4 regions of the Halomonas tibetensis genome follow, and region 4 is predicted to be linked to each of the others. Evidence: predicted binding sites of a transcription regulator. Region 4 holds the regulator's gene; each other region holds the start of a gene.
What was found. The regulator sigma-54, encoded in region 4, starts transcription at its own class of promoters, with help from an activator protein. The targets are predictions, from matches to a motif close to TGGCACNNNNNTTGCTNT.

Region 1 (2,183 bases), on a different contig from region 4:
GCGTTGGTGTTGACCAGCACCTGGGCGACGTTATTGGCAGAATCGACGTCGGAGACTTTAAGCTCTGAGCCACCGTTGAAGCCGAACCAGCCCATCCACAGGATCAGGGTGCCCAGGGTAGCCAGCGGAAGGTTGGCGCCGGGGATGGCATAGATGCTGCCGTCCTTTCCATACTTGCCCTTGCGCGGGCCCAGGAGCAGCACGCCCGCCAGGGCCGCCGCGGCGCCTGCCATGTGCACGATGCCGGAGCCGGCGAAATCGGAGAAACCGGCGGCGCTGAGCCAGCCACCGCCCCAGGTCCAGAAGCCCGAGACCGGGTAGATGACCGCGGTCATCACCACGGTGAAGGCCAGGAAGGCCCACAGCTTCATGCGCTCGGCCACGGCCCCCGAGACGATGGACATGGCGGTGGCCACGAACACCACCTGGAAGAAGTAGTCGGCGCGCATGGAGTAGTAGGGAGCGTCATCGCCGCCGGCCAGCACCGCATCGGCGCTGTTCTCGGCGCCCAGCAGGAAGCCCAGGTTGGGCAGGATGCCGCCCTCGGGGCTGGAATACATGATGTAGTAGCCCACCAACAGGTACATGGTGCAGGCGATGGCGAACAGGGCCACGTTCTTGATAAGGATCTCGGCGGTATTCTTGGAGCGAACCAGGCCGGCTTCAAGCATCGAGAAGCCGGCGGCCATCCACATCACCAGGATGCCGCAGATCAGAAAGTAGAAGGTATCGAGTGCGTAGCTAAGCTCTGTCAGTTCACTCATGGCAATTTCTCCAGGCAGTGGGCAATCAAACGGCGTCGGGACCGCGTTCACCGGTGCGGATACGGATGACGTCCTCCAGAGGCGTCACGAAGACCTTGCCGTCGCCAATCTTGCCGCTGTTGGCGGCGCTGCAGATGGCATCGAGGACGGTCTCCAGGCGGCTGTCGTCCACGGCGACTTCCACCTTGACCTTGGGCAGGAAGTCGACGACGTACTCGGCCCCCCGGTAGAGTTCGGTGTGGCCTTTCTGGCGGCCGAAGCCTTTGACTTCGGTGACGGTGATGCCCTGGACACCGTTGTCGGCCAGCGCCTCGCGGACGTCGTCCAACTTGAATGGCTTGATAATTGCGGTGATGAGTTTCATCCCTTGTCTCCCCGGTTACGTTGGGTATCGGCACGGCGGCCGCATATTCCGGTACTGCGTAAAACGTGCCATTTCGTTTTAAATACCATTTAAAACAGGAAATTAAAGCGATGTTCCGGCCTTTCATGCAGTGCATTGGATAAGAGGGGTAGGGCTTGTGCACCTTTATGGTGCGCTGCCCGGGTGCATGGGCAACATTCTGGCGCGTTGGCAGGGCATGCGTTTGCGGCGGGCGATGGGTATCCTGTAGGAGGCATTTCACACGTTGAGGAGAGACCCATGGTGAGCCATGACCGTATCGGCCGACTGGCCCAGCAGATCGGCGAGCGACTGCAAGGCGCGTCCCAGGCGCCGGAAGAGGTACAGAAAGGCATTCAGCAGGTGGTGAAGGGCGCCTTCGACCGCTTGGAGCTGGTCTCCCGAGAGGACTTCGATATTCTGATGGATGTTCTGCAGCGCACCCGTGCCCGAGTGGAGGCACTGGAGCAGCAGGTGGCAGCGCTCGAGACGTTGATCGAGGAACGCACCGCCGAGGTGCCGGCGGCGTCAGCGGACGTCTCCGAGGCCGAGACGCCCGAGGAGGATGCCGGCGGGGGTGAGTCCGACCGCTGAGCCTTGTGGGCAGGGCAGGGCAGGGCAGCGAGCACTGGGCTAGCCTGAAGACAATACCCTTGGCGAGGGAACGCCCATGACGCTGGCGATTGTCCATACCCGTGCGGGCCTCGGTCTCGAGGCACCCGAGGTGCAGGTGGAGGTGCATCTAGCCAATGGTTTGCCGGGGATGACCCTGGTAGGCCTGCCCGAGACAGCGGTGAAGGAGAGCCGCGAACGGGTGCGCAGCGCTCTGGTCAACGCCGGGCTAGACTATCCCCTGCGCCGCATCACTCTTAATCTGGCGCCCGCCGACCTGCCCAAGGAGGGCGGTCGCTTTGATCTGCCCATCGCCCTGGGGCTGCTGCTTGCCTCGGGACAGCTTCCCCCGACGGCCCTGAAGGACACCGAGAGCGTCGGAGAGCTGGCGCTGGACGGCGGGTTGCGTCCAATCTCTGGCGTGT
Region 2 (2,183 bases), on a different contig from region 4:
ATGGCGTTGCCATTTCGGCTCAGGGTGATCGGTGCCAGGGTGTCGCAGGGCGCGCGCTCCAGCCCGAGACTCATGGCCAGGGGCATGGGCGCCAGCATGTGGGCACCGTCGAGCAGCCCTGCGGCGACCTTGTCCCGCAGCGTCGACCAGGCGTTCTGGCGCGACAGGGTCACCTCCAGGCCCTGGTCGGCGAACAGGCCACGTTCGCGGGCGACCACCAGCAGGACGCAATCGAGCAGCGGCATGAAACCCAGCTGCAGGTGCGGCAGCTCGGCCGGAGGCAGCGTGTTCATAGGCCCTTCTCCAGACGTTCGAGAATATCGATGACGCTCATGGCGACCTCGGCGATGCGCTGACCTCGGTCCATGGCCAGCTTGCGCAGCATTTGGTAGGCCTGCTCCTCGTCACAGCTTTGGTGGCGCATCAGCAGCCCCTTGGCGCGCTCGATGCGCTTGCGTTCGGTGAGCTGGGTTCGGGTGCGATCGAGCTCCTGACGCATCGCCTGAAATGCCTCGAAGCGGGCGATGGCGACCTCGATGATCGGCTTGACCCGCCCCTGGACCAGTCCGTCGACCACATAGGCGCTGACGCCTGCCTTGAGCGCCGACTGCATAATGACGGGGTCGTGCTGGTCGGTGAAGAACACCACCGGACGAGGGTTCTCGCGATTGAGCTGGGCCATGCTGTCGAGTGTGTCGCGGTCCGGCGATTCCATGTCGATGATCACCACGTCCGGCTGATGTCGCGCCACCATGTCATTGAGGCTGGCGGGGCTATTGAGGTGGCAGATCACCCGATGGCCCTCTCGCATGAGGGCCTCCTCGACCATGGCGGCGCGCAACTCTTCGTCGTCGACCAGTAGTACATCAAGAGCTGGAGGCATGGTGGGCTCGTCTAGGAGTGGTTGAGGAAGGCAGTGCAATTTGCGTTCCATCGTGGGGCGGAAGAGGGGGCCATACACCGCCGTTGGGGGCATGACAGGGATCTGGAGGCGGCATCGGTCGCTGCCCGAATGAGTGTTGCACTGCATCATGCTGGTGCAAGTCGCCGGCCGAGCGCAATGCCGTGGTGCGACGGAGGCCATTCGAGGAGTCCCGATTTGTGCCTGGCGCGATGCCTGTGCCTCCGGAGAGTCGGGCCGCGGGGAGTGGGGCGGGCCGAACTGGCACGTTCCTTGCTCAGTTCAGTGCCACAGCATAGACAATCTGCCGAGGGCCAGCGCCGGCCCTCCACCGACGAAGACGTCCCCTGCCGAAATCTCTAGATGCCGGCAGTGGGCGTCTTTGCGTTGGGGGCCAGCTCGCATTGGTCGGCGGCGAAACGAGGAGTCACCATGTATCAGGCCAATGATTCTGCGCCGATGAGCCGACAGGTTAAGACCACCTGCCCCTACTGTGGAGTGGGGTGTGGGGTGACCGCGACGCTGGAGAAGGGGACCCTGAACGCCTTGGAGGGAGACCGTCAGCACCCTGCCAACTACGGACGCCTTTGCGTCAAGGGCTCGTCGTTGCACGAGACCCTGGGGCAGCGGGGGCGCCTGCTCCGGCCGCGGGTGGATGGCGTCGAGGTTGACTGGGATACAGCACTGAAGGCGGTGGCCGAGCGTCTGACCGCCATCCGGAGTCAACAGGGCAACGAGTCGGTGGCGGCCTACCTCTCCGGTCAGCTGTTGACAGAGGACTATTACGTCGCCAACAAACTGTTCAAGGGGTTTCTCGGCACACCACACCTGGATACCAACTCACGGCTCTGTATGGCCTCGGCGGTGGCCGGCTACAAGCGTGCTTTTGGCGCCGATGCGGTGCCGTGCTGCTACGAGGATCTCGAGGAAGCCGAGCTGGTGGTGCTGGTGGGATCCAACCTGGCCTGGAACCACCCGGTGCTTTATCAGCGCCTCAAGGTGGCCAAGACCCGTAACCCGCTGATGCGCGTGGTGGTGATTGATCCGCGGGTCACCGACAGCTGTGAAATCGCCGACCTCTATCTGGGCCTCAAGCCCGGCAGCGACGCGTGCTTGTTCAATGGCCTACTGAGCTGGATGGCGGCCAGGGGCAAGCTCGATGAGGTCTATCTGACGCGCCATACTCAAGGGCTGGAAGAGACCTTGGCCGCGGCCCGGGAGGAGGAGTGCTCGGTGGCGGCCGTGGCCGCTGACTGTGATCTGGACCCGGAGCGGCTGGAGA
Region 3 (2,183 bases), on a different contig from region 4:
CCGAACCAGACGGGGCCGACATGGAACATGTCGTGCAGCACGCCCTTGTTCGCCCAGCTCGGTTTGGCGACCTTGACCAGCAGCGTAGCAGCGACCGAGACACACAGCACCACCACGGCGATGGCCGGCAGAGCGTCGCCAAGCAGGGCTTTCAGGCTGTCGGCCATCAGGCCCATGCCGATATTGATGGTATCCCCGACCTTGAAGGGGACGAGAAACAGGCTCATTCCGATCAACGACGGAATCAAGAACTTGAACAGGTCACGGCGCTGAAAGGCGCTGCCGTTCGCGTCGTCACTGCCGGTGGATTCGATAGAGGACATTACGGTAACCCATGGATTGTTGTGATTGGCATTGTGTCGTTGTCGAGCCCCCGGCAAAGGCTCGTTGAGAGTCGTGATGGCGCTAGTCGCGGCGCTTGACACCAGGCAGCACGCAGAGCATCTCGTAGAGCAGGGTGGCGCCAATCAGCGCAGTGTTGCCGCTGGTGTCGTAGGGGGGGGAGACCTCGACCAGATCACCGCCAACAATGTTGAGGCCCGCCGCGCCGCGCAGGATCTCGAGACCCTGGCTGCCGGTCAGACCCCCCATTTCCACGGTGCCGGTGCCCGGTGCCACCGAGGGGTCCAGGCTATCGATGTCGAAAGAGATGTAGACCGGTATGTCACCCATCTGCTCTCGCACTTCGGCCATCAGCGGCTCGAGCGAGCGATACCAGCACTCCTCGGCGGTGACCACGCGAAAGCCCTGCTGCCGGCACCAGTCGAAATCCTCGGCGGCGTAGCCGGTGCCACGCAGGCCGATCTGAACCACCTTGCCTTGAGCCAGCAGGCCTTCTTCCTGGGCACGACGAAAAGGTGTGCCGTGGGCGATGGGTTCTCCGAACATGTGTTCGTTGACATCGGCATGGGCGTCAATGTGGATCAGCCCGACCGGGCCATGCTTCTTGGCGATGGCTCTTAGGATCGGCAGGGTGATGACATGGTCGCCCCCGAGGGTCAACGGTACGCAGCCATGCTGTAAGACCCCATCGTAGAAGGCAGTGATGATGTCCACCGTCTTGGGAAGGTGGAAGGTGTTGATCGGCACGTCGCCAATGTCGGCCACTTGCAGGCTGTCGAAGGGCGCGGCACGGGTGGCCATGTTGTAAGGACGCAGCATGCGTGATTCATCACGGATCTGCCGGGGCCCAAGGCGCGTACCGGGGCGGTTGGAAGTACCGATGTCCAGCGGCACGCCGATGAAGGCGGCATCCAGGCCGGCGGCACTCTCCTGGGTGGGAAGGCGCATCATGGTGGCAGGGCCACCAAAGCGTGGCATTTCGTTTCCCCCCAGGGGCTGGTTGAACGGGCTCATGGTTTCTCCTGCTGGTGACGGGATGATCACTCAAAATAGAGCAGGAATCGTGCCAGTTAATAGTCTATTGATTTTGCTAAGGATTGTGCTCGTTGTGATTCATTTATGAATCACGATAGTGAGTGAGGTGATGCAGTTGTGTATCATTGATCCATTAATGAATCACTGACATGGGCTCGACAACATGCATATCGACAGCCGGGTGCTGGAAACCATCGTTCAGACCGCCAGTGACCACTTCTTCATCGTCGATGGCATGGGTCAGGTGTTGGATGTCAGTCCCGGTGCGGCTGCCGTCTACGGCATGTCGCGGGAGGCACTCAAGGCCACCACGGTGCAGGAACTGGAGGCGCGGGGTGTCCTCAAGCCATCGATCAGTCTCGAGGTGCTGCGAACCGGGCAACCTGCCCAGCTGATGCAGGTGACGGGGACTGGCCGCCGAGTCATTGCCGAAGCTCATCCGGTCGAGGTCAATGGCCGGATCGAGCGCATTATCAGCCGGTCAAGAGACCTCACCGATCTGCAGTTTTTGCAGGATGAGTATGCCCTGCTGCAGCGTCGCTTCAGTGAGCACCTCAAGCGCAGCTACGCGGGTCCGTCAGAAGAGGGCGACCTTGAGGCAGACCTGGATTCGCTGCAGGTGCGAAGCCGTCTGATGCGAGAAGTGGCGCTAATGTTAAAGCGGGTGGCGCCGGCGGATGCCACGGTTCTGATGTTGGGGGAGTCGGGGGTGGGCAAGACGGCCTTCGCGCGCCAGCTTCATCGATGGAGCCGTCGCCGGGAAGGGCCCTTTGTCGAGGTCAACTGCGGGGCGATTCCCGACAACC
Region 4 (2,183 bases):
CGCTTCTTGCTGCCCCCGGGGACACTGAACAGGATGCGCTCCGGGGGCAGGATGGTTTCAAGTGACATGGCAGACTCAGCGAGCGCCGGCGCCTTGAGCGCGGGCCTGAGTCTTTTCCTTGTGCTTGACCAGCTGGCGGTCAAGCTTGTCGGCCAGGGCATCGATGGCAGCATACATATCAATATCCTGGGCTTCGGCATGCAGGTCGGCACCGGCAGCATGCAGGGTGCAGGCGGCGTGCTGACGCTCCTTTTCTACGGACAGGGTTACATGCACGTTGGTGATGTTGTCGTAGTGGCGCTCCACGCGAGCCAGTTTCTCGTCCACATAGCCACGCAGGGCATCGGTCAGTTCCACATGATGGCCGGTGATATTGACTTGCATGAGACGCTCCTTGGTCGTTGGTTATGAATCGATTGTAACCCTTTTTCCTGCCTTGCATACCCCTCGTGCCGCCGCCGTCTTAACAGGCCTGATGTCGGTCATCGAAGTCGTTTGCGATCGCTGGAGGAGGGGATGCCCATGGCCTCCCGGTACTTCGCCACCGTCCTCCTCGCCACCTGGATGCCGGCCTCGTCGAGCAGGGTCACCAGTTTGCTGTCGGACAGCGGCTTGCGGGGCGGCTCTTCCAGGATCAGCTTGCGGATCCTGGCGCGGATGGCGGTGCTGGAGTGGGCATCACCCTCGCCGTTGCCGCCGACGTGGCTGGAAAAGAAGTACTTCAGCTCGAACACGCCCCGCGGGGTGTGGATATATTTCTGGGTGGTGACCCGGGAGATGGTCGATTCATGCATCTCCACGACCTGGGCAATGTCGGCGAGAATCAAGGGTTTCATCGACTCCTCGCCGCGCTCGAGAAAACCGAGCTGGCGGACCATGATCTCTCGTCCCACCCGCAGCAAAGTGTCGTTGCGGCTTGAGAGACTCTTCATCAGCCAGCGCGCTTCTTGGAGGTGGTCCTTGAGAAACTGGTTATCCTGGCTCTTGTCCGCACGGCGGATCAGCGCGGCATAGTCGGGCTGGATGCGCAGCTTCGGCAGCGCCTCGGGATTGAGCTCCACGTGCCAGCCGCGGTTATCGTGGCGCGCCACCAGATCGGGGATCACGTAGTCGTTCTCGACGTCGGAATAGGCGCTTCCGGGCCGGGGGTCCAGGGAGCGCACCACGGCGATGGCCGTGTCGAGAGCGTCGTCGTCCAGGCCCAGGCGTCGCTTGAGCAGACGACGATCGTCCCCGGCCAGGGCCTCGAGGAACTGGCGGACCAGGCGACGCGACTGGGGCAGCAGGGGAGTGTCGTCGGGCAGGGCGGCGAGCTGCAGCATCAGGCACTCGCGCAGGTCCCTGGCGAAAACGCCGGTGGGCTCGAACTGCTGCAATCGCAGCAGCACCTGCTCGACCTCTGCGCTGCGCAGGCCCCCTAGCCCCTGGGCTCTGAGGCCGTCGCGGATCTCATCCAGGGGTTGAGCAAGATAGCCGGCGGCGTCTACGGCATCGATCAGGCTCTCGGCGACCTGGCGCTCCCTCGGATCCAGGTCGGTCATCGCCAACTGCCAGGTCAGGTGCCCCTGGAGACTCTGGCCCGCTGCTTCGCGCTCGAAGTCTGGGCCCTCGCCGCTGCCGGCGGGAACGCCCAGATCTTGATAGGTGTCCGACCACTCGCTGTCGGTGACGAGTTCATCCGGGATCTCGCTGGCCCAGTCATCCTCTGGCGTCTCGGTCACCGCCTGCTCGCCAAAATCCTCCTCTAATTCGAGCAGAGGGTTGGATTCCAGGGCCTGCTGAATCTCCTGGCGAAGATCGAGGGTAGAGAGCTGCAGCAGGGCGATGGCCTGCTGGAGTTGGGGCGTCATGGTCAGCTGAGTGCCGACGCGTAGCTGCAGGGAGGCTTTCATGGCCATCGTGACGGTCTGCCCTCGTATGCCGGGAAGTGGCCGGAAAGCATCACCCTAGCCCGGGTGCTGTGGGCTTGCAAGCGTTGGCTTTGCAACTACTGTGCCAGCCGCAAGCAGCATGCCGTCATGGGATAACGACTGGCTTATCATGGGATTGTGTCGTGAGAGTGGTGTCGATAAAGGATTATGGCCAGGTGAAGGCATGGTCAGAGACGGAAGTCCTGGCCCAGGTAAACCTCGCGGACACGCTGATTGGCGAGAATCTCCTCGGCGTTGCCTTCGGCGATGATC

Region 1: a site for sigma-54 is predicted at 1,182-1,199, ahead of ACFODV_RS06570 (P-II family nitrogen regulator). Genes of this name have one in related genera too.
Region 2: a site for sigma-54 is predicted at 916-933, ahead of ACFODV_RS04800 (ANTAR domain-containing response regulator). Genes of this name have one in related genera too.
Region 3: a site for sigma-54 is predicted at 1,394-1,411, ahead of speB (agmatinase). Genes of this name have one in related genera too.

The regions. Positions count from the first base shown of each region.
Region 1 covers NZ_JBHRSQ010000009.1:62,969-65,151, reverse strand. Annotated here, with positions in the region: gene ACFODV_RS06575 (ammonium transporter) at 1-764, opposite strand, end outside; gene ACFODV_RS06570 (P-II family nitrogen regulator) at 790-1,128, opposite strand; gene ACFODV_RS06565 (accessory factor UbiK family protein) at 1,408-1,740, shown strand; gene ACFODV_RS06560 (YifB family Mg chelatase-like AAA ATPase) at 1,817-2,183, shown strand, end outside.
Region 2 covers NZ_JBHRSQ010000007.1:413,883-416,065, forward strand. Annotated here, with positions in the region: gene ACFODV_RS04795 (CmpA/NrtA family ABC transporter substrate-binding protein) at 1-293, opposite strand, end outside; gene ACFODV_RS04800 (ANTAR domain-containing response regulator) at 290-883, opposite strand; gene ACFODV_RS04805 (nitrate reductase) at 1,334-2,183, shown strand, end outside.
Region 3 covers NZ_JBHRSQ010000016.1:74,173-76,355, forward strand. Annotated here, with positions in the region: gene ACFODV_RS12520 (YjiH family protein) at 1-323, opposite strand, end outside; gene speB (agmatinase) at 406-1,356, opposite strand; gene ACFODV_RS12530 (sigma-54 interaction domain-containing protein) at 1,541-2,183, shown strand, end outside.
Region 4 covers NZ_JBHRSQ010000006.1:206,648-208,830, reverse strand. Annotated here, with positions in the region: gene ptsN (PTS IIA-like nitrogen regulatory protein PtsN) at 1-68, opposite strand, end outside; gene hpf (ribosome hibernation-promoting factor, HPF/YfiA family) at 76-384, opposite strand; gene ACFODV_RS02010 (RNA polymerase factor sigma-54) at 483-1,898, opposite strand; gene lptB (LPS export ABC transporter ATP-binding protein) at 2,099-2,183, opposite strand, start outside.